4 regions of the Kitasatospora sp. NPDC005751 genome follow, and region 4 is predicted to be linked to each of the others. Evidence: riboswitches for the same ligand, from Rfam matches in the RefSeq annotation. Region 4 holds a riboswitch; each other region holds the start of a gene.
What was found. A riboswitch is a leader RNA that binds a small molecule or an ion and turns the genes downstream of it on or off. The one in region 4 is predicted to bind cyclic di-AMP.

Region 1 (5,795 bases), on a different contig from region 4:
CCGCCGCTCGCGCTGACCTCGGCTGTTAGGCTTGCGAAGCGTGAGCGCGAAGCCCCAGATCCCCAATGTCCTGGCCTCCCGGTACGCCTCGGCGACCCTGGCCCAGCTGTGGTCCCCCGAGCACAAGGTGGTCCTTGAGCGCCACCTGTGGCTCGCCGTCCTGAAGGCCCAGCAGGACCTCGGCGTGGAGGTGCCCGCGGGCGCCGTCGCCGACTACGAGCGGGTGATCGACCAGGTCGACCTCGGTTCGATCGCCGCCCGCGAGCGGGTCACCCGGCACGACGTGAAGGCGCGGATCGAGGAGTTCAGCGACCTCGCCGGCCACGAGCAGATCCACAAGGGCATGACCTCCCGGGACCTGACCGAGAACGTCGAGCAGCTGCAGATCCGCCAGTCGCTGGAGCACGTCCGCGACCGCACGGTCGCCGTGCTGGTCCGCCTGGGCCGGCTCGCCGCCCAGCACTCCGAGCTGGTCATGGCCGGCCGGTCGCACAACGTCGCCGCGCAGGCCACCACCCTGGGCAAGCGCTTCGCGACCGTCGCCGACGAGGTGCTGGTCGCCTTCCGCCGGCTGGAGGAGCTGATCGCCCGCTACCCGCTGCGCGGGATCAAGGGCCCGGTCGGCACCGCCCAGGACATGCTGGACCTGCTCGGCGGCGACACCGACAAGCTCGCCGAGCTGGAGCGCCGGGTGGCCGGTCACCTCGGCTTCGACCACGTGCTGACCAGCGTCGGCCAGGTCTACCCGCGCTCGCTGGACTTCGAGGTGCTCACCGCCCTCGTCCAGCTCTCGGCCGGGCCGTCCAGCCTGGCCAAGACGATCCGCCTGATGGCCGGCCACGAGCTGGTCACCGAGGGGTTCAAGGAGGGCCAGGTCGGCTCCTCCGCGATGCCGCACAAGATGAACACCCGCTCCTGCGAGCGCGTCAACGGCCTGGCCGTCATCCTGCGCGGGTACGCCTCGATGACCGCCGAGCTGGGCGGCGACCAGTGGAACGAGGGCGACGTCTCCTGCTCGGTGGTCCGCCGGGTCGCGCTGCCGGACGCCTTCTTCGCCTTCGACGGCCTGCTGGAGACCTTCCTGACCGTCCTCGACGAGTTCGGCGCCTTCCCCGCCGTGATCGAGGCCGAGCTGGACCGCTACCTGCCGTTCCTGGCCACCACCAAGGTGCTGATGGGCGCGGTGCGGGCGGGCGTCGGCCGGGAGACCGGGCACGAGGTCATCAAGGAGCACGCCGTCGCCTCGGCGCTGGCGATGCGGGCCGGCGCGCGGGAGAACGAGCTGCTGGACCGGCTGGCGGCGGACGCGCGGATCCCGCTGGACCGGGCCGGGCTGGACGCGCTGCTGGCCGACCGGCTCTCCTTCACCGGCGCGGCCGGTGCCCAGGTCGCCGAGGTGGTCCGCCAGGTCGAGGCCGTCGCGACCGCCTACCCCGAGGCCGCCAAGTACGCCCCGGGCGACATCCTCTGACGTTGCCTCAGGCCTTCGTGGGCCCCGCCGCCGATCCGGTGGCGGGGCCTTCGCCGTGTCCGGCGGCGGCATGGCCCGGATCCAGCGGAGGGGCGGTGCCGCAGGCGTAGGCGCAGTCCGGCTCGGCGACCGGGTGGTCCTCGGGGGCCAGCACATTGCCCCGGACGGTGGTGAACGCCGTCACCGCGCCGGTGACCAGCAGCCCGGCGCAGATCAGCATCGCGGTCCGGAAGGCGGAGTCCACCGCGGCCGGCACCCGGTAGGCCTCGCCGCTGAGCCCGGCCAGCGCCGGCAGGGCGGCCACCGCGAGCAGCCCGGCCGCGCGGGCGGCGGCGTTGTTGACGCCGCTGGCGATCCCGGCATGCCGGACCTCCACCGCCGCGAGCACCGTCGCGGTCAGCGGCGCGACCAGCAGGACCATCCCGCAGCCCATCACGGTGGCGGCCGGCAGCACGTCCGTCCAGTACGAGGCGTCGGAGCCGATCCGCAGCATCAGCAGGACCCCCGTCGCGCAGAGCAGCGGCCCCACGGTGAGCGGGAGGCGCGGGCCGATCCGCTTGCCGAGCCGGCCGGCCCGGGCGGACAGCGCGAGCATCAGCACGGTGATCGGCAGCAGGGCGAGCCCGGAGACCAGTGGGGAGAAGCCGGAGACGATCTGCAGCTGGACGACCAGGAGGAAGAAGACGCCGCTGAACGCCGCGTAGACGCAGAGGGTGACCAGGTTCACCGCGGTGAACAGGCGGGAGGAGAAGAGGCCGAGCGGCAGCATCGGCTCCGGGACGCGGCGTTCGACCACCACGAAGGCCGTGCCCAGCAGCAGGCCGGCCGCGCCGGACACCCACACCACGGCCGAGAGCCCGTCGCCCGCCGCGGTCAGCGCGTAGGTGACCGAGCCCAGCGCGAGCGCGGCCAGCGCCGCGCCGAGGACGTCGAACCGGCCGGTCGCGCTCTCGTCCCGGCTCTCCGGGACGTGCCGGGAGGCCACCGCGACCACCAGGGCGGCGAGCGGGACGTTCAACAGGAAGATCCACCGCCAGCCGGGGCCGTCCACCAGCCAGCCGCCGAGGAACGGGCCGATCGCGGCGGACACCCCGCCGAGGCCGGACCAGAGGCCGACCGCCGCCGAGCGGTCGTCAGGGTGGAACACCGCCTGGAGCATCGCCAGCGAGCCGGGGGTGAGCAGCGCCCCGCCGACGCCCTGCACCGCACGGGCGGCGACCAGCACCTCGATGGTGGGGGCCGCGGCGCAGGCCGCCGAGGCGGCGGCGAACCAGAGCACGCCGATCAGGAAGACGCGGCGCCGGCCGTAGCGGTCACCGAGCGCGCCGCCGAGCAGGATCAGGCCGGCCAGGGTGAGCAGATAGGCGTTGAGCGTCCATTGCAGGGCGGCGAGCGGAGCGCCGAGATCGGTGCCGATCCGGGGCAGTGCGACGTTGACGACGGTGCCGTCGAGCATCGCCATGCTGGAGCCGAGCACCGTCGCCAGTAGTACCCAGCGGCCCTGCGCGGTGCCCAGGCGCAGGGTGCCGGCCTCGGAGGTGGCCACCGCCTGATCCTGCGCTCCGGGAGGCGACGTGACAAGGGTCACCGGGGGTGTGTCGGCGGATGGCTTTCCGTAGGTGATCGCATGCGTACGGACACCGAAATCGGCGGAGCGTCGTGGATCAGTGGCACGCGGTGAATCGATTGTGCACATACTGTGCAGCCGATCATTCGGAGTGTCACGGCCTTCCCGGTAGTGGTTGTCGATTCAAGAGATCGACATTGCTTCGCCCGGGCGGATGAGTTTTAGTTCAGCGACCGCCCGGCATTGGACCGGGTGGCCACCGGGTGGAACGCCTAGTCCTGCCGCTGCCCGGTGGTACGAACCGAACTCTGTACGGCAGGAGCGGGGGACCCAAAGGTAAGTCGCCGGACCGGAATTCACGGTCCGGCTTGGGGTGAAGCCGCGCTATGCGGCCGGGCAACTCCAGCCCGAACCCGACAGCTCACCTCGCAGGCGTCGGAGAGGACAGTTCGCCATGCCCGCACAGGCTCGTCGTATCACCCTGCCCCGCGCCGCCCGCATCGGCATCGCCACCGCCGTGACCGGCGCCGCTTTCGCCCTCCCGCTGGTGACCACCATCAGCGCCCAGGCCCACACCGCTCCGGCCGCCAAGCCCGCGCAGACCTCCACCTGGACCGGCGCCACCAGCGTCGACGCCGCGCCGGCCGCTGCCGCCAAGCCGGCCGCCGAGGCCGCCAAGCCGGCCGCCGCGCCGGCCGAGGAGAGCTACAAGGTCGTCGGCGGGGACACCCTGTCGAAGATCGCCGACGCCAAGCAGGTCGAGGGTGGCTGGAAGGCCCTCTACGACCACAACCGCTCGGTCGTCGGTGCCAACCCGAACCTCATCTTCCCGGGTCAGCAGCTCGCGCTGGGTGCCAAGGCCGCCGCCGCTCCGGCTGCCGCCGAGGCCGCCAAGCCCGCCGCCCCGGCCGCCAAGCCGCAGGTCTCGCAGGACGCGCAGAAGCCGGCTGCCCAGCACGCCGCCCCGAAGCCGGTCCAGGCCGCCAAGCCCGCCGAGGCCCCGGCTGCCAAGCCGGCCGCCCCCGCCGCCAAGCCGGCCGCCCCCGCCGCGAAGCCGGCCGCTCCGGCCGCTCCCGCCGCGCCGGCCGCCGTGGCCAGCACCTCGGGCTTCGTCGCCCCCCTCGCCAACCCGAAGCTCGGCACCGCCTACGGCGTGGCCGGCTCGATGTGGGCCTCCGGTCACCACACCGGTGCCGACTTCGTCGCCTCCACCGGCACCCCGCTGCGCGCCGTCGGCGCCGGCACCGTGGTGAAGGCCGGCAACGGCGGCGCCTACGGCAACGAGGTCGAGATCAAGCTCGCCGACGGCCACTACGCCGAGTACGCGCACCTGTCCTCGATCGGTGTGAAGATCGGTCAGACCGTCACCGCCGGCCAGCAGATCGGCCTCTCGGGTGCCACCGGCAACGTGACCGGCCCGCACCTGCACTTCGAGATCCGCACCGGCTCGGAGTACGGCTCGGACATCGACCCGATCGCCTACCTGCGGGCGCACGGCGTCTCCCTCTGACCTGAGGTCGGACTTCCGCTGGGTGCGGGGCGTACGACCTCCCGGGATGGTCATGTCGGGTGACCGCTCGACCGGGTGGTCGCCGCACCGTCAGCGGATCATGGGCGCGGGACACGCCCTGGCCGGCCCGGCTCGCGAATTTCCTTCGCGAGCCGGGCCGGCCTTTTTCGTGCCCTTCTGACAGGCAGGTGCCCCCCCACGATCAGGGTTTCCATCCGGCGCTTCCGAGTGGTCGGTTCCGTCGTGCGGAAGGCCTTCCGAAAGCCTTTCCGGAAAGCCTTCCTGGGGGGCCTTCCGGGATGTGCCGACGGCCCGTCCGCGGTCGGACGGGCCGTCAATTCTCGGTCGGCGGTCGCGGTGAAAGGAATGGGCTGCCCCGGCGGGGGTCAGGACCGGTGGGCGGGCAGGTCGCTGTTGGCGGCGGTCAGCAGCTGGTGCACGCGGTGGCCGAACTCGTCCGCGTCGCGGGCCGGCTCGGGGAAGACCAGGCGGACGTCGCGGTGGCCGTAGGGGTGGTCCAGGCGGAGCACCAGGCCGTGCCGGTCGAGGGCCAGCGGGCGGACGTCGGGGTGTCCGACGAGCAACTCGCGGTCCAGCAGCCGGGTGAGCACGGCGAGGGCGTCCGGGTGGTCGTCGGCGAGGTGGGTGAGCATCGCCGCCTCGAAGCGCGCCAGCGGGTCGGGCGCGGCCAGGGCGAGGTCGGCGCCGGTGAGGGCGGTGGTGCCGTACGGGGTGGAGAGGACGGCGTGTGCGACGTCCAGCCGCAGGTGGACGCTGAGGCCGTCGTCGGCGAGGTGGGCGAGGTGCAGCCGGCCGGCCAGGGTGAGACGGCCGCGGACGCGGTCGCGGACGGCGACCGGGGCGATGTCGGTGAGGTCCAGGACGACGGCCAGACCGTCCTGCTCGCGGGTCACGGCGAGGGTGAGCGGCGAGTCGAGCGGTGCGCCCAGGCGCAGCCGGGAGCCGTGTACCGAGACCGGGGTGTCCAGGTCGTGGTACTCGCCGCAGGCCCGGATCACCACGGAGGAGGTGGCGCTGAGCAGGCTGCAGACCCGTTCGGCGGCGGTGGGTTCGGGCGCCTCGACGTCGACGGGACTGGGGCTCATGACGACCTCCGTTAGTTAGGTGAGGCTAACCTAATCACTTCGCCAGGGGAGGGCAAGGTGTGCGCGGGTGGTTCGCGGGTCGCGCTGGAGGGTGCGCGGGTGCAAGGGATTGCAGGTGGAGATAGCGAGCGCTTGCAAGTA
Region 2 (5,795 bases), on a different contig from region 4:
TGGACCTCTTCGGCGAGTGGACGGTGCCGGGGCTGCCGCGGCTGCTGGTGGAGGAGTTCCCGGAGCTGGCCCCGGAGCCGGGCCAGGAGGAGATCGACGCGTACCTGGCGCAGCTGCCCGGGGCACCCGGCGAGGCGGAGGAGGCCGGGGAGTACGGGGACGACGAGTACGGGGACGAGTACGGGGACGAGTACGGCTACGCGCCCGGGGACGGGCACGTGCACGGGTCCGCCGACCGGCCGGACGGGGCCGACGCGGCCGCCGGGGCCTGAGACGCGACGGTGCCCCGGCCGTCGTGACGACGACCGGGGCACCGCGGCGGGCTGTCAGAAGGTGACGCCGGTCAGGGGGTCACGCCGCGCTGCTCGAACCAGCTCTCCGGGTCGACCGGGGCACCGCCGCCGGGGCGGACCTCCAGGTGCAGGTGCGGGCCGGTGACGTTGCCGGTGGCCCCCACCTTGCCGAGCTGCTGGCCGGGGACGACCTTGCCGGAGCCCTTGATGATCGAGGAGAGGTGGCAGTACCAGATCTCGGTGCCGTCGGGCAGCGTCTCGACGATCCGGTAGCCGTACGACCCGGCCCAGCCGGCCGAGGTGATGGTGCCCTGGCCGACCGCGTAGACCGGGGTGCCGGTGTCGGCGGCGAAGTCCAGGCCGGTGTGCAGGTGGGCCCAGTAGGAGGCGCTCTGGCCGTAGTGGGCCGAGAGGTGGTAGTCGCGCACCGGCAGCTCGATGGCGGCGAGCTTGGCCTTCTCGGCCTCCTCGGCGGCCCGCTTGGCCTCCTGCTGCTGGGCCGCGCGCTTGACCTCGGCCTCCTTGGCGGCCTGCAGGCGGGCGCCCTCCTCGGCGGCGGTGCGCTGGCTGTCGGCCTGCTGCTGGATCCGGGCGGCGAGCGCGAGGCCCGGGTCCGCGGCGAGCGCGACCGGGGTCTCGTCCGGGACCTCGACGGCGGGGGCGGCGGCCGGGGTGGCGGAGGCGAAGCCGGTCGCACCGAGGGTGGCGGCCACGGCGGTGACGCCGAGCAGCGGGGCGGTGCCGCGGGTCTGACGGGGCATCCGGTGCCGGTTGCTGTCGGGGGCCTGCGGCCCGGTCTCGGCGCCGGACCCGCCGAACTCGCCCGGGTGGGCGGGCGGCCAGGGGTGGTCGAGCAGCTGGGTGCCGGCGGGGGAGCCGGGCAGGTGTGCCGGAGAGTGCGACGACGCCACGGAGGCGCGCTCCTTTCCTTCCTTCGCGCCTACCGGGTTAGCTGACGGGTTCGGAGCAGGAAGGTCTCCTACGGCTGGGCCTGGGCCCGGCCGATTCACCCCAAGGAACATGGTTCCCCGGCTCCCTGGCCTGCCCGGAGGCCGGCCGGCGGGATTAGGCGACGGCGCACGGTGCCGTCTGGGTACGGCGTTACGAACCGCGCTGCGTTATCAAACGTTAATCCTAGGAGCCTCTGATTCCAAGCCGTCCGTTCGGGACAACCGGATACTACCCGGGCGGTACGTGACCTGATGGGCGATTTGGGCGGATCGACGGCAACTGACACCACCGAACGTGAGGGGACGTCAACGAACGGTCCCCCACTTGAGTACTCCTACTCATGTGCGGCACTCCCGGCGCGGCCATCCTGGCGCCATGAACGCACCGATGCAGTCACGCACCACGGCCGCGTACCACCTCCAGGCCGTCCTCTCCTTCGCCCTCTCCGGCGGCGCCCTCGCCGTCGGCATCGCCTATCTGCCGGTCGGCGGCTGGACCCGCGCCTTCCTCGCGGTCGGCCTGCTCTACACCGTCACCTCCGCCTTCACCCTGGCCAAGGTGATCCGGGACCGGCAGGAGACCAACGAGATCGTCACCCGGGTGGACCAGGCGCGGCTGGAGAAGCTGCTCGCCGAGCACGACCCGTTCAAGGTGGAGGGGGTCTGAGCCGCGGCACCGGGGCCGCCCCGGGGGTCCGACCGGTCGAGGGCTTGACGGCTAAGGCTATTAGCCTTAGCTTTATGGCTATCGGCGCAACGCCGACAGCCCCGCGGACCGAGGAGGCCCCCATGCCCGGCACCTTCACCCCCAGCACCCAGTACCTCGACCTCCCCGGCGGCCGGCTGGCCTTCGACGACACCGAGCAGGGCGACGGCGCCCCCCTCGTCCTGCTCCCCGGGATGCTCGACAGCCGTGCCGCGTACCGGCACCTGCGCCCGCTGCTGGTGGCCGCGGGCCACCGGGTGATCACCCTGGACCTGCGCGGCTTCGGCGAGTCCTCGATCGCCTGGGACGACTACACGCCGGCCGCGATCGCCACCGACGTCCTCGCCCTGCTGGACCACCTCGGCATCGACCGCGCCACGCTGGTCGGCAACTCCTACGCCGGTGCGACGGTGGTCAAGGTGGCCGGGGACGCGCCGGAACGGGTCGCCGGGATCGTCCTGGTGGACGCCTTCGTCGAGAACCCGCCGCCGAACGCGCTGCAGCGCGCGATGTTCGGCGTGATGGGCGTCCTGCTGGTGCACTCGCCCGCGTCCTGGGGCCTCTACCACCGCAAGATGGCGTACCCCGGCCCCAAGCCGGCCGACTTCGACGCCTACGTGGACGGACTGGTCGCCGCGATGCGCACGCCGGGCCGCAAGCAGGCCACCCGGGGCTACGTGCGCGGGGACTCCGCGCCGAACGGCTGGACCGCCGCCGTGAGCTGCCCGGCGCTGGTCCTGATGGGCACCAAGGACCCCGACTTCCCCGACCCCCAGCTGGTCGCCGACCGGCAGGCCGCCGCGCTGAACGGCCGCAAGGTGATGATCGAGGGCTCCGGGCACTACCCGATGGCCGACCGGCCGCAGGCCACCGCCGACGCCCTGCTGCCCTTCCTCGCCGAGCTGGCCTGAGCCCGCCCTTCCGCGCCGCGCCGGCCCGAGCCCGCCCGCTACCTCGCCCACGGAGACCGCACCATGCCCCGAGTCGGACTGACCCCCGAGCAGGTCGTCGACCACGCCCTCGCCCTCATCGACGCACAGGGCCCCGAGGCCCTCACCCTGGCCGCCGTCGCCGGACGGGCCAAGGTGGCCACCCCCTCGCTGTACAAGCACGTCAGCGGCGGACTCGCCGAGCTGCGCCGGCTGATCGCCGTCCGGGTCACCGAGGAACTCGCCGACCGGCTCGCCGAGGCCGCCCTCGGCCGCGGCGGGGACGACGCCGTCGCCGCCGTCCTGCGGGCCTACCACGGCTACGCCACCGAGTACCCGCACCGGTACACCGCGCTGCCGCAGGCCCCGCAGCCGGACGACGACCTGGCCAGGGCGGGCGGCCGGCTGGTCGGGGCGATCCTCGCGGTGCTCCGCGGCTACGGGCTGGAGGGCTCCGAGGCCGTCCACGCCGCCCGGACCGTCCGCTCGGTCGCCCACGGCTTCGCCTCGCTGTCGATCGGCGGCGGGTTCCAGCTCGCCGAGAACCTCTCCGACACCCAGGACCGCCTGATCACCCTCCTCACCGGCGGCCTCCGGAACTGGCCCGGGGCCTGAGCCCCGCCCCCACCGCGCGCCCGGCTCCGTGAGTTCCCCCGGCCGGGCGCCGCACCCGGCGCACCCCGCGCGGCGGGTCGGCCGGACCACGGCGGACCACCCGGTCGGAGCGGCCGGGCAGGGCACCACCGGCGTCCGCACCCCGGCACCGGTGCGCCGTCCGGGTCACCCTTCACCGGCATCGGAAATGAGGTATGAAGAATTGGGTGCCCGACAAGGCGACGGAAAGGCCGGGAAATCCCATGGACCTGACCTCACCGTGGCTTCCCCCCTCCGAGGACGAGAGCCGGGCCCCGCGCAGCAGCCCCACCGCGCGCAGCGCGATGCGCTGTGTCCGGTTACTGCTCGGCTGCACCACCGCCGCCGAACTCCTCGGGACCGTGCTCGCCGAGGGCCCGGGCTGGATCACCGGTGAGGGCTCCGCGCTCTACCTGCTGGACAGCGCCGGAATGCTCCGGCTCACCGCCTCGCACGGCCTGCCCGACTGGGTCCACGAGCGCTACGGCGTCATCGATCCGGCGAGCGAGCTGCCCGCCGCGATGGCCCTGCGACTGCGCCGCCCGTACCTGCTCAGCCCGGAGCGCACCAGCGTCGACTATCCCAACCGCAATGCCGGTATGGGCACCGGAATGGTCGCGCTGATCGCCCTGCCGATGATCGTCGACGAACAGCCGGTCGGCGTGCTCGCCCTCGCCCTCGCCCACCGGGGCACCGTCCCCCGCCGCGATCTGGACGTGCTGGAGACGCTCGGCGACGCCTGCGCCCACCGGCTCGCCCATCTGCTCGACAGCGCGCGGGCGGAGACCCGCCCGGCCGGGACGGCCCACCCGGGGCCCGGCGGCGAGGCCGGTACGGACGGGCGGTCCGCCGCACTGGCCCACCCGATGCTCTCGCTCGCCGTCCGGTCCGCCGGGCACGGCGCCTTCGAGCGCGATCTGGTGACCGGCGAGACCTTCTGGGACGCCACCGCCTACCGTGTGGTCGACCGCCCCGTGCCGCCCGACGGCCCGCCCACCGCACCCGACCTGGACGGGCTGGTCCATCCCGAGGACCTCCCGGACGTCCAGGCCGCCCTCGCCGAGGCACTCGCCACCGGCGGCCCGTACCGGATCGAGTACCGGGTGCCGCGCCGCGACGGCGGTGTGATCCGGATCGAGGAGACCGGCGAGGTGATGCTGGACGTGCACCGCCGGCCGGTCCGGGTCGCCGGGCTGCTGGCCGACCGGGACCGCGGGGGCGCCCCCGCGGAGGAGGCGGCCGGCGGCGGAGCGGGCGGCGGCGCCCCGGCGGCCGGCGCCCGCTCGGCACTGCTGCTTGCGCTCACCCGCGCGCTGTCCCGCGCGGTCACCGTCCGGGACGTGACCACCGCGGTGACCGACGTCGCCCGGCCGGCGTTCGGCGCCGCCAGCATCGTGCTCGACCTGGTCGACGAGGGTCGGCTGCTGCCCGTCTCGCACACCGTGTACGGCGGCCCGCGCCGGACCGAGCTGACCCGGCTGGCCGACCTCTCCGAGGGCGTGATGCAGCACTCGCTGGCCCGCTCCGCCCCGCTGTTCAGCGAGCCCGCCACCACCCGGCCCGGCGGCGGGCCACTGACCCCGGCGTCCTGGGCGGTGCTGCCGCTGGTCGCCTCCGGGCGACAGGTCGGCTCCTGCCTGATCACCTTCTCCACCGAGCGGGTCTTCGGCCGCGAGGACCGCACCCTCTACTCCGCCTTCGCCGGCATCCTGGCGCAGTCCCTGGAGCGCGCCCGGCTCTACGACACCCACCACCACCGGGCCACCGAGCTGCAGCGCGCCATGCTGCCGCGCACCCTGCCCCGGCTGCCCGGGATCGCCAGCGCCGCACGCTACCTGCCCAGCACCGAGGGCATGCAGATCGGCGGCGACTGGTACGACCTGCTGCGGCTGCCGGACGGCCGGATCGGCCTGGTGATCGGCGACGTCCAGGGCCACAACGCCGAGGCCACCGCCGTGATGGGCCAGCTGCGCAGCGGTCTGCGCGCGTACGCCACCGACGGCCACGACCCGGCCGCCACCCTGGCCCGGACCAGCCGGCTGCTGTCCGAACTCGACACCGACCTCTTCGCCACCTGCCTCTACCTCACCCTCGACCCCGCAGACGGGACGGTCCGGGCGGCCCGGGCCGGTCACCCCTCGCCGGTCCGGATCGCGCCGGACGCCCCGGCCGTCGAGCTGGACCTGCCGGGCGGCCCACCGCTGGGCGTGGACCCGGGGCAGCCGTACCACCTGACGGTCGGGCACCTGGCGGTCGGCGAGACGCTGCTGGTCTACACGGACGG
Region 3 (5,795 bases), on a different contig from region 4:
CGTGCTCGGCTACGAGCGGCCGACCAGGCTGCGCCAGCGCAGTGCGGGACTGATCGGGCTGATCACCCCGGAACTGAGCAACCCGATCTTCCCCGCGCTGGCCCAGGTGATCGAGCAGGTGCTGAGCCGGCACGGGTACACCCCGGTGCTCTGCACCCAGACGCCCGGCGGCTCCACCGAGGACGAACTGGTGGAGATGCTGGTCGACCGGGGCGTGGCGGGCATCGTGTTCGTCTCCGGCCTGCACGCGGACACCACCGCCGACCACGACCGGTACGCCCGGCTGACCGGCCGGCAGGTGCCGTTCGTCCTGATCAACGGCTTCAGCGAGAAGATCGACGCGCCGTTCATCTCGCCGGATGACCGGGCCGCGATGTGGATGGCCGTCCAGCACCTGGCCGAGCTCGGCCACGAGCGGATCGGCCTCGCGGTCGGGCAGAAGCGGTACGTCCCCGTGCTGCGGAAGATCGAGGGCTTCACGGCTGCCCTGCGGGAGGTCCTCGGCCGGACCGAGGAACAGGCCGGGGAGCTCGTCCACCACACGCTGTTCAGCGTGGAGGGCGGGCACGCGGCGGCCGGCGCACTGCTCGACAAGGGCTGTACGGCGATCGTCTGCGGCAGCGACATGATGGCGCTCGGGGCGATCCGCGCGGTGCGCCAGCGGGGGCTGTCCGTGCCGCAGGACGTCTCGGTGGTCGGGTTCGACGACTCGCCGCTGATAGCTTTCACCGAGCCGCCGCTGACCACCATCCGCCAGCCGGTCGAGGCGATGGCCACCGCCGCCGTCGACGCCCTGCTGGAGGAGGTCGGCGCGAACGCCGCCCAGCGCGGTGAGTTCATGTTCCAGCCGGAGCTGGTGATGCGCGGTTCCACGGGCGCCCGCGCCCGCTGAGACGACGACCGGGGCCCCGGAGGACGATCCAGTCCTCCGGGGCCCCGTCCTGTCCGCCCTCAGCCCTCCTGCGCGGTCGGGCGCTGCTGTCCGGTCCGCTGCCCGTCGGCGGCCTCGCCGGTCCGGCTCTCGGTGCGCCGCCCCCGGGCGAGGTAGTCGCGCAGGATCAGCTCCACGGCGTCCTGCGGGTTCCTGGTGCCGGAGAGCATCATCGCGTCGATCGCGAGATTGGCGTCGAGCGTGACGGTGACCTGGGCCATGTGACTCCTCCTCGGGTGCAGAGCAGCAGCATGCCCGCCGGGCCCGGGTTCGGCCATGCCCGGGCCCGGGCCCGGGCCGTCCCGCGCGCGGGCGTGCCGGAGCCCCCGGGGAGGAGCGACCAGACTCTCCCCGGGGGCTGCGGCGGGTGGCGCGGACCGCGTGCGGACCGCGGGCGGGATCAGACCCGGCCGGCGAAGTCCGGGGCCCAGTTGGCGATGGTCTGGGTCCGCACGCCCACGCTCGGGTTGGCGGCCTCGACGTACTTGCCGTCGCCGATGTAGAGCGCGACGTGGTAGACGCCCGAGTCCTGGCCGTTGTTGGACCAGAACAGCAGGTCGCCGGCCTTGAGGGCGTCCAGCGAGACGTGGGTGCTGGCGGCGGCCTGGTCGGCGGCGACCCGCGGGACGGAGACGCCCGCGGCGCGCAGTGCGGCCTGGGTCAGGCCGGAGCAGTCCCAACCGCCGTTGCCGGTGCCGCCGTAGACGTAGGCCTGGCCGACCTTCGACTGGGCGAAGGAGACCGCGGCGGCCATGCTGCCGGTGGCGGCCTGGGCCGGCGCCTCGGCCGACGCCTGGGCGGCGGGCTTGGCGGCCGGAGCCTGGGTCTGCGCGGCCGGCTTGGTGGCGGTCGCGGTGGAGCCGTCGGCCTTGCCGGTGGCGCCCGAGGAGCGGTTGAACCAGTCGAAGCCCTGGCCGGACTCGTCCGAGGCCCGGGTCTTCGCGCGGTCGCCCAGGCTCAGGTGCTGGCCCGGGTAGATGACGTGCGGGCCGTCGCCGAGGGTGCCGCGGTTGAGCTCGTAGAGCCGCTCCCAGCCGCCCTGGACGTTGTTCTTGTCGGCGATCGAGGAGAGCCAGTCGCCCGCGACCACGGTGTAGTCGGAGGAGGCCTGCGCGTCCTGACGGTACTGCTGCCAGTTCCGGCCCTGCGACTGCTGGGCGGAGTCGGCGGCCGGGGTCTCGGCGGCCTTCGGGGCGGCCTTGGGCGCGGCCGGCTTGGCGGCGGGGGCGGGGGTCTGCGCCGGGGCCGGGGTGGCCTTCGGGGCGGCCGGCTTGGCGGCGGTCGCGGTGTCGACGGCGGCCGGGGTGCCGCCCTTGGTCAGACCGGCCTGGACGGAGCAGACGGGCCAGGCGCCGGGGCCCTGGACGGCGAGCACCTTCTCGGCGACCGCGATCTGCTGGTCCTTGGTGGCGAGGTCGGCACGCGCGGCGTAGCTGGTGCCGCCGAACGCCGCCCAGGTGGAGTTGGTGAACTGGAGGCCGCCGTAGAAACCGTTGCCGGTGTTGATGCTCCAGTTGCCGGTGCTCTCGCACTGGGCGACCTTGTCCCAGGTGGCGACGGAGGCGGCCGAGGCGGAGCCGGCGGTGAGGCAGGGGACGGTGAGGCCGATGCCGACGACGCCGAGGGTGGCGATCGCTCGGCGGGTGCGGCCGGACAGGCGGGTGCCGTTGGTGGGCAGCATGGTGACGCGGTCCTCTCCCACGCCTGCGAGGTGAGCTGTCGGATTCGGGCTGGAGTTGCCCGGCCGCGCTGTGGACGCGGCTTCACCCCTAGCCCCGAACCGGTACGAACCGGTCCCGGGCGACTTACCTGTGGTTCCCCCGCTCCTGCCGTGGTGCGTTCTGCGCTGCCAGCGCACCCGACGGCAGGACTCGGCGTTGCGGGTGGGCTGGGTCCGTGTGGCCACGAACGGGGAGCACGTTAAGCAGACTTAAGTTCATACCGCAAACATGTGTGACGGTCATCACAGTTTATGAGGAGCGTGCTGAATGGCTGTCCACCATGATCAGAAATGACCGATTTCGAGCAACGCCCGTCGGAGTCACGGCAACTGCCTATGCTTCAGGGCATCAGGACCGACGCGGCCGTCTGGGGGGAGGGCTTCGCAGCGATGGCGATGGACGAGGGTCCGGAGGCCGGCGCGCCGGCCGAGCGGCCGCGTGGAACGCACCGCCGGGCAAAACACCGCAGAGCGGACATCCCGCCCGCCGAGCCCCGAACTCCCCTGCCCCGGCGGACGATGCTGCGCTGGCTCGCCGTCGGCACGGTCTTCGCGGCGGTCGGCGGCGAGGAGGCACTGCGGCGCTCCCTGGACGGCCGCTCCGCGCCCGTCGCCGCCGCGGAGGACCCCGCCACGGGGCCGGGAGCGGCCGACCCGGCCGCGGAGCACCGGCACGGCGCCCCCGCCGAGGGGACGGGCGCGCCCGGGCAGCCCACCGCCGGAGCCGCCCCCGCACCCACCCCCGACCAGGGCGGCCGCCCCTGGTCGGACCCGGCCGGCTGGGGCGGCCGGGTACCCGGACCGCAGAGCGCCGTCCGGATCACCGACCGGGTGCTGCTCGACACCGACGCCGCGATCGGCTCGCTGCTGGTCGAGCCGGGCGGTGCGCTCACCTTCGCCGCCGACCGCAGCCTCACCCTCGCCGCCGCGGGCAACGTCGAGATCCGCGGCACCCTCGCGCTCGCCCCCGAGGGCGCCGCCGTGCACACCGTGCGCTTCCCCGCCGTCGACGAGCGGCGCTTCCGGGGGGACGGCATGAAGGTGGTCGACACCGACGTCGGCCTCTGGGTCACCGGCGCCGGGTACCTGCGGCTGGACGGCGCGGCCAAGACCGCCTGGGTACGCGCTGACCGGGCGCTCGAGGCGGGCGACACCACCGTCAGCCTGGCCGCGCCGCCCACCGGTTGGCTGCCCGGCGACGAACTGGCCGTCACCCCGACCGGCCCGCCCGGCGAGGACGGCTTCTCCACCCGCTACGACCTCGCCGTCGTCCGGTCCGTCAGCGGATCCACCGTCACCCTGGAGGCGCCGCTGACGTACGCGCACCCCCGGGTCGGCGCCGGAGGGGGCGTCACGGTCGGCGCCGAGGTGCTCAACCTGACCCGCAGCGTGCGGATCGAGGGCACCGCCGAGGGCCGCGCCCACGTCCACCTCACCACCTCCCGCCGGGCCGACCTGCGGCACGCGGCGCTGCGCTGGGTCGGCCCGCGCACCGACACCGCGGAGTCCTGGAAGGGCCCGGACGGCAGCGCCCCGGTGACCGCCCCGGTGCTCGGCCGGTACGGGCTGCACTTCCACATGCTGGGCGACACCACCCGGGGCACCGTCGTCGAGGGCCTGGTGGTCCGCGACGCGGGGAGCCACGCCTTCGTCCCGCACGCCAGCCACGGCATCACCTTCCGCAGCTGCATCAGCCACGACACCTGGGAGGACGCCTACTGGTGGGACGGCCCGCCGGACACCCGCACCCCGCAGCAGCCCTCCGACGACATCGTCTACGAGTCCTGCGTCGCCTCCCGCACGCGGCTGGAGCCCAACCCGCGGGCCTACCGGCTGACCGGCTTCAACCTCGGCGCCGGCACCGGTGGCAAGGCGCTGGACTGCGTGGCCGTCGGCGTCCAGGGGGCCGACGGCGCCTCCGGCTTCGAGTGGCCGGAGAACAGCGAGGGGGTCTGGACGTTCCAGCGCTGCCTGGCCCACAACAACCTGCGGGACGGCATCTTCGTCTGGCTGAACGCCCAGCAGCACCACGTGGTCACCGAGTTCGCGGCCTACCACAACGGCGGGTGGGGCATCGAGCACGGCGCCTACCTCAACGACTTCGACTACACCGCGAGCGTGCTGTACGGCAATGGCGGCGGGGGAGTGGCGCTGCACTCGCTCGGCCGGGACAAGGGGACCCTCTTTGACGGCCTGCTGATCGACGCCGCCGGGCAGAGCGACTACGGCGTCTCCACCGCACGCCACGAACTCGCCGGGGAGGCGGTCACCTTCAGCCGCAGCCGGTTCACCGGCCACCGCCGGGCCGGGATCGCCTTCCGGGCCACCCCGGACGGCAAGCCGGACGACATCCTCGTCCTGGACTGCGAGTTCGACGGCAACGAGCTCTGGATGGACCCGGAGTCCGCGCCGCCGAAGAACATCCTGCTGCGCCGGGCGGGGCAGACCGAGGTGCTCCAGGTGCGCAAGGCGGACGGTGGCGGCGGGCGGTCGCCGTGGAACGCCACCGGCGTGCCGGTGGCCGCCTTCGCCGCGCAGTCCCGGCCGGTGCAGCTCCCGGCGCTGCGGCTCAAGGACGCGGCGGCGGCCACCGGCCGGGTGGGCGGGCGGACCTGAGGCGGGCCTGAGGCCGGCCGGGGCCCGCCGGGGCCCGCACCGACGCGCCGCGGACCGGTACGGCGCGGGCCCGTACGGAGAGGGGCCGGTGCGGCGGGGACACGTACGGCGGGGGGTACGGCGAGGGCCCGGAGCGGGTGCGCTCCGGGCCCTTCGGCGTTCGGGGTCCGCTACTCGGCGGCGGGCTCCCCGGCCTCCTGGGCAGCGGCCTCCTCGGCGGCGGCCTGCGCGGCGAACGCCTCGGGGGCGACGGCCGGCAGCACGGCGAGGTAGGTGGCGGCGATCAGCTGGCCCACCGTGGGGTAGGCGCCGAGCGGCGCGGCGCTCGGGCAGCCGGTCTCCTCGGCGGCCGTGGCGAGCAGCTCGGAGTCGGCCTCCGGGCCGATCACCAGCGGGGCCAGCGCGGGGCGCTGGGAGCCGGTCTCCTTGAGGTGCGCGACGGCGGCGGCCACCGAGCCGGGCACGTCGAGCGCGGCGGGCACGACCGGCACCGCGAGGCGGGCGGCCAGCAGCACACCGGTGATCCCG
Region 4 (5,795 bases):
TCGCGCCTCGGTGGTGGCTTCCGTGGTGGACGGGGGAACCGGGGCGGCCGTTCCGGTTGTCCTGACAGTTGTCCTGACAACGGGGACGGGGGAGTTCGAGGCGTGGGAGCAAGTAGGACATGGGTCTGACGAGCCACAAGGTGCTGGCGCTGACCGTATTGATCGCCGTCGTGATGATGGCCGGCACGGTCTGGCTGTGGCCGAGACTGTCGAAGACGACCTGGCAGGCGGTGCTCGGCCGGATCGGCGCGCTGCTCGCCACCCAGCTCACCGTGCTCGCCGCGCTGGGCCTGGTGGCCAACAACTACTTCGCCTTCTACAGCAGCTGGGACGATCTGCTCGGCACCGGCGACAGCGGCCCGGTCGTCATCCAGAACAAGGCGGACGCCTCCGGGCGCCTCCAGGTGGAGACCATCGGGCACGCGTCGGTCCAGGGCGGCGGGGCGCTCGGTCGCGACCCCAAGCAGTCCGGCGAGATCCGCGAGGTCCGGATCGACGGCGCCGGCACCCGGCTCTCCACCGACGGGTACGTCTACCTGCCGCCGCAGTACTTCCAGCCGGAGTACGCGCAGAGGCAGTTCCCGGCGGTGATCGTGAGCACCGGCTTCCCCGGGATCGCCAAGAACCTGGTGACCCGGCTGAACTACCCGGGCGCGGCGCTCAAGCTGCTCCAGGAGGGTCGGATGCAGCCGACCGTGATGGTGCTGATGCGCCCCTCGCCCGCCCTCCCTCAGGACACCGAGTGCGAGGACATCCCGGGCGGCGCGCAGTCGGAGACGTATTTCACCAAGGACGTCCCGGCCGCGATCCAGGCGACCTACCGGGTCTCCTCGGATCCGCAGGCCTGGGGCTTCATGGGCAACTCGACCGGCGGCTACTGCGCCCTCAAGCTCGCCATGCGGCACCCGGAGGTCTTCCCGACCGCCGTCTCGCTCTCCGGCTACTACCAGGCCGCCGACGACCCGACCACCGGCGACCTCTTCCGGGGCAGCCAGCAGCGTCGCAACGAGGCGGACCTGATGTGGCGGCTGAAGAACCTGCCGCAGCCCGAGGTGTCCGTCCTGCTGGCCGGGACCAGGGAGGGCGACGGCGACTACCGCCGGGACACCGAGGCCTTCGTGGCCGCCGCGCACGCGCCCATGAAGGTCTCCTACAGCATGATGAAGACCGGCGGCCACAACTTCGAGACCTGGAGCAGGCTGCTGCCGTCCTCGCTGGAGTGGCTCTCCCAGCACCTCAAGGTGCCGAGCCACACGGTCTGACCACCACCGGGCCCGCCCGCCCGGCCAGAACGCCCGGATACCAGCGCGCCCGGTCACCAGGACGCCAGGACACTGGCGCCCCGGACCGGTCTCAGGCCACCGGCTCCAGCGTCCCGGTGTGTAGCTCGCCGACCCGGCCGCCCTCGCCCTCGTACGTCCAGAACGCGCGCACCGTCAGCCTGCCGAGGTCCATCACGTGGCTGACGGTGATGCCGCTCTGCTCGGTCCAGCTGACGAAGTACAGCTCCGGCCCGATCTCGGCGATGTGCAGCGCGACGTCCTCCCACTGGCCCGCCGACTCGCCGAGGCCCTCCCAGCGCAGCCGCTTGCCGTCGGGCGAGTAGGCGTTGCGGAAGGCCGCGCCGTTGTCGACCTGGAAGAGGTAGGTACGGCCGGCGAAGGCGGGCAGGGGCGCGGTCATGGCGGAGCGGGTCCTCGTCTCTCGTCTGTGCGGTACGGCTGGACTCCCAACCTATCCGACCGGCCGACCTTCGCGGCGGACATGCGGGCACCCGGCCCCGGAGCGGACACCGGGCCGGCGCCGCGCCCACCCCGGCCGGACCTCCGCCACCCGCTCGCCGGCCCGCCGCCGATCCCGTCGGCCGCCCCGCGCCCGCCCCGCGCCCGCCCCACGCCCCGCCTCGTCTCCAACTGATCAACTTCCCCGGTGACTTGATCCACTCCGGACGGCTCGCACTGTGAGCTGCGCGACAACACCCCCCGTCGGCTTGTCGACATTCGAGCGGCCTGCCTAGCCTGCACGAGTCCGTCTTCGCGGACCCCGCCGTCGGGACGCCGAGTCCTGTCCACCCGCCGGTCGGCAGTCGAGCACCGCAGCGGACGGGAGCGGGGGACCCAGGTCAGCGCCCGGCCCACGCGCTCGCGCGTGCGGACCGAGGCTAGGGGTGAAGCCGCTCCCACAGGCGGCCGGGCAACCTCAGCCCGAACCCGACAGCTCACCTCGCAGGCGTCTACAGAGGACTCCGCCATGCAGAAGCCTGCCCGGCGCGCGACCCCGCGCCACGCCCGCCCCTCCCACCGAGGCCGCAAGGCCGCCTTCGCCGCCACCGGAGCGCTCGCCATCAGCGGCGCCGGCCTGCTCGGCGTCCCGGCGCTCACCGGCGCCCAGGCGGCCACCGCGCCGACCGTCACCCAGGACAGGCTCGCCCCGGCCACCATGGTCGCGGGCAAGGCCACCACGGCCGCGCTGACCGTCCACTCCTCGTCCTGCTTCACGGCCAAGACCGTCGGCGTCGGCGTCCGCGACGCGGCCGGGCGCAACCTCGACTTCCCCGGCAACGTCTCCAACGCGCAGATCTGCCCCAGCGGCCTGTCGATCACCACCGGTGCCCGCACCCTGCCCGCCGGGACGTACACCCAGTTCGGCTTCTGGCAGGACCTCGGCGGTGCCTGGCACAACCTGCCCTCGCGCCAGCTCGCGGTCTCCGACGCGACCGTCGCCCCCGCCCCGAACCCGACCGCCACCCCCAAGCCCACCCCGACGCCGTCGCCCACCGCGACCGCCACGCCGTCGCCCACCGCCCCGGCCCCCACCGCGCCGGCGACCGGCGCCCCGGTCGCCGGGAAGTCGCTGACCTGGTCGGACGAGTTCAACGGCCCGATCGCCTACGGCTCGCGCTGGACGGGTGACAAGAGCAGCGCCTACCACTACGGCAACCACAACCCGGACGACAACAAGCTGGACTGGCTGAACAAGAACAACGTCTCGGTGGCCGACGGCGTCGCCACGTTCACCGCCAAGCCGGGCGCCAACACGCTGGAGAACGGCAAGAAGTCCTGGGACACCGGGCTGCTCACCACCGAGTACTCCAGCGAGGGCTTCCAGGTGAAGACCGGCGACTACGCCGAGACCCGGGTCAAGCTCCCGGCCGGCACGGGGGCCTGGCCGGCCCTGTGGACCTGGAAGAACGGCAACGGGGAGATCGACTCCTTCGAGTACCACCCCGACAACCCGAACCTGCTGGAGCTGACCAACCACGTCAACCCGGGCCACCTGTACTACACCGACGCCAAGGCGATCGCGAAGGACGGCTGGGTCACCATCGGCACCCACTACGGCGCCACCTCGGTCGACTGGTACGTCAACGGTACGAAGGTGTTCTCGGACGGCAAGGGCGTCGGCGCCAACTGGTCCGCGTACCTGATCCTCAACCTGTCCCTGAGCGCCGGGCAGTACCACGCCGCGCCGACGGGCACGACTCCGATCACCTTCGCCGCGGACTACGTCCGGGTCTACCGTTAGGAAGCCACGCGCGGGGGCCGCCTGGACGGGATCCGGGCGACCCCCACGCGGCTCCGGTGGCCCCGCTCAGCCGCGGGTGCTCTCCACGACGTGGACCGTGAACGGCTGGCGGTTGTTCGCCTCGTTCCGGTCGTCGTCGCTGCGCACCGCCACGTAGCCGCCGTCCAGATCGCCGAGGGGGACGGTGGAGGCCACCCGGAGCGGGATCAGTGCGGTCGCGGTCCGGTACCGCTTCAGCCCGGCCGGGAAGGTGCAGCGCACCCGGTGGCCGTTCTGGAACTCGTAGCAGTTGTCCGGGAAGAACGGGGCCTCGGCCGTCACGCCCTCCGGCAGGGTGATCACCACGGTGAACGCGGAGGCGGTCCGGTCCGGGCCGTCGTTGGCGATGAAGGCGTGCAGCGTCGTGGTACCGCCGGGCGCGACGGGGTCCGGGTCCAGCCGGATCACCTCCAGGTCGGAGTCGGACGGCTTCGCCGCCGCGACCGCCGGTTCGGCGCTCGGTGCGGGGTCGTCGGTCGGACACGCCAGGGCGGTCCCGCCGACCATCGCCACCAGGGCGCATCCCACCGTCAGTGACCTGCCCAGAATTCCCCGTACGGACGTACTACGCGACATCGCGCTCACCCTGCCCTTGTCTTCCGGCGCCCCGCACCGTCGCGGGGCGCGCACGGACTCAGCGTGAGCGATCGGTCCTCCCAGGCAGGTCCGACCCGCCCTCGGGCCGCCCGAACGGGCGAACTCCGGGCGAGCCGCGCCGGTGTCCCTTGCGGGGCGGTGGTGATGACGCCGCGTCAGGGGGCGAGGACCTGCCCCAGCCGGGCCGCGATCTGGTGCATCACGGGGACGAGCGAGGCCGCGCCGGCCTGCTCCTCCAGTGCCCGGATCCGGGCCTCCGGGCCGGAGACGGAGAGCGCCGTCGGGGTCGGCGCGCCGGGCACCGCGAGCGCAATGCAGCGCACCCCGATCTCCTGCTCCTGGTCGTCCACCACGTAGCCGCGCTCACGCGCCTGCGCCAACTGGACCAGCAGCTCCTGCGGGTCGGTCACGGTGTAGGAGGTGTGCGCCGGCAGCGGGTTCGGGCCGAGCACGGCCCGCGCCTCCTCCTCGGGCAGCTGGGCCAGCAGCGCCTTGCCGACGCCCGTGCAGTGCGGCTGCACCCGGCGGCCGACCTCGGTGAACATCCGCATCGAGCGCCGCGACTGCACCTGTCCGACGTACACCACCTCGCCGCCCTCCAGCACGGCCAGGTTCGCCGTCTCGCCGGTGGCCTCCATCAGTTCGGCCAGGTAGGGGCGGGCCCAGCTGCCGAGCAGTCGCCCGGCCGTCTCACCGAGCCGGATCAGCCGGGGGCCCAGGGTGTAGCGGCGCGCGGTGTCCTGGCGGACATAGCCCTGCTGCACGAGGGTACGAACCAGGCGGTGGATGGTGGGCATCGGCAGCCCGGAGGAGGTGGAGAGCTCACTGAGCGTCGCCACGCCGCCGGAGTCGGCCAGCGCCTCCAGCAGCAGGAAGGCGCGCTCGACGGACTGCACGCCGCCGCTCGCGCGGTCCGGACCCGTCGTCGATGCTGTGTCGGGGGTCGCAACCACCGGCGTTCCCTTCGCTGTCGGGGGAGGAGTAGAGTCCCAGCGATCACCTCAACAAACCGTTGAAATTCTGTATCGCGGAAACTAGTCTCCACCTTACAGAATCGAACCCTCCGACAGGTGGGGTTTCCCCTCGGTTCAGATCAAGGACGTTCCCACCGGAACTGCCTTCGCCATGCTCAACCGTCTTAGGAGTGTCCTGCTCATGGCTACAGATCAGGGACCCGCCGGCGCCTCCCCCGCCGCTCCGGTCGTCACTGTCGCCGGTCCGCGAGTCCACCGGGCCGAGGAGGTGCTCACTCCGGAGGCGGTCGCCTTCGTCGTCGGCCTCCACCGCGCGTTCGAGGACCGCCGGCAGGAGCTCCTGGTGCGCCGCAGGACCCGCCGTGCCGAGATCGCCGAGACCGGCACCCTGGACTTCCTCCCCGAGACGGCCGCCGTGCGGGCGGGCGACTGGACGGTGGCCGAGGCCCCCCGCGCCCTCCAGGACCGCCGGGTCGAGATCACCGGCCCCACCGACCGCAAGATGGTCATCAACGCCCTCAACTCCGGCGCCCGGGTCTGGCTGGCGGACTTCGAGGACGCCACCTCGCCGACCTGGGAGAACGTGGTCGGCGGCCAGATCAACCTGATCGACGCCTTCGAGGGCCGGATCGACTTCACCTCCTCGGCCGGCAAGGCCTA

Region 1: another riboswitch for cyclic di-AMP. It lies ahead of ABZ497_RS18320 (LysM peptidoglycan-binding domain-containing M23 family metallopeptidase); the one in region 4 lies ahead of ABZ497_RS10565 (glycoside hydrolase family 16 protein).
Region 2: another riboswitch for cyclic di-AMP. It lies ahead of ABZ497_RS16570 (M23 family metallopeptidase); the one in region 4 lies ahead of ABZ497_RS10565 (glycoside hydrolase family 16 protein).
Region 3: another riboswitch for cyclic di-AMP. It lies ahead of ABZ497_RS19645 (transglycosylase family protein); the one in region 4 lies ahead of ABZ497_RS10565 (glycoside hydrolase family 16 protein).

The regions. Positions count from the first base shown of each region.
Region 1 is NZ_JBEXYC010000017.1:102,704-108,498, reverse strand. Features, by position in the region: gene purB (adenylosuccinate lyase) at 41-1,471, shown strand; gene ABZ497_RS18325 (MFS transporter) at 1,479-3,017, opposite strand; cyclic di-AMP (ydaO/yuaA leader) riboswitch at 3,328-3,488, shown strand; gene ABZ497_RS18320 (LysM peptidoglycan-binding domain-containing M23 family metallopeptidase) at 3,493-4,548, shown strand; gene ABZ497_RS18315 (DUF2470 domain-containing protein) at 4,935-5,654, opposite strand.
Region 2 is NZ_JBEXYC010000014.1:133,049-138,843, reverse strand. Features, by position in the region: gene ABZ497_RS16575 (hypothetical protein) at 1-272, shown strand, start outside; gene ABZ497_RS16570 (M23 family metallopeptidase) at 344-1,204, opposite strand; cyclic di-AMP (ydaO/yuaA leader) riboswitch at 1,217-1,375, opposite strand; gene ABZ497_RS16565 (YiaA/YiaB family inner membrane protein) at 1,620-1,910, shown strand; gene ABZ497_RS16560 (alpha/beta hydrolase) at 2,033-2,860, shown strand; gene ABZ497_RS16555 (WHG domain-containing protein) at 2,924-3,493, shown strand; gene ABZ497_RS16550 (SpoIIE family protein phosphatase) at 3,736-5,795, shown strand, end outside.
Region 3 is NZ_JBEXYC010000020.1:14,813-20,607, reverse strand. Features, by position in the region: gene ABZ497_RS19655 (LacI family DNA-binding transcriptional regulator) at 1-892, shown strand, start outside; gene ABZ497_RS19650 (hypothetical protein) at 952-1,152, opposite strand; gene ABZ497_RS19645 (transglycosylase family protein) at 1,332-2,633, opposite strand; cyclic di-AMP (ydaO/yuaA leader) riboswitch at 2,620-2,778, opposite strand; gene ABZ497_RS19640 (hypothetical protein) at 2,988-5,267, shown strand; gene ABZ497_RS19635 (hypothetical protein) at 5,438-5,795, opposite strand, start outside.
Region 4 is NZ_JBEXYC010000007.1:184,640-190,434, forward strand. Features, by position in the region: gene ABZ497_RS10555 (alpha/beta hydrolase-fold protein) at 120-1,262, shown strand; gene ABZ497_RS10560 (hypothetical protein) at 1,354-1,683, opposite strand; cyclic di-AMP (ydaO/yuaA leader) riboswitch at 2,123-2,246, shown strand; gene ABZ497_RS10565 (glycoside hydrolase family 16 protein) at 2,251-3,525, shown strand; gene ABZ497_RS10570 (hypothetical protein) at 3,592-4,092, opposite strand; gene ABZ497_RS10575 (IclR family transcriptional regulator) at 4,317-5,114, opposite strand; gene aceB (malate synthase A) at 5,317-5,795, shown strand, end outside.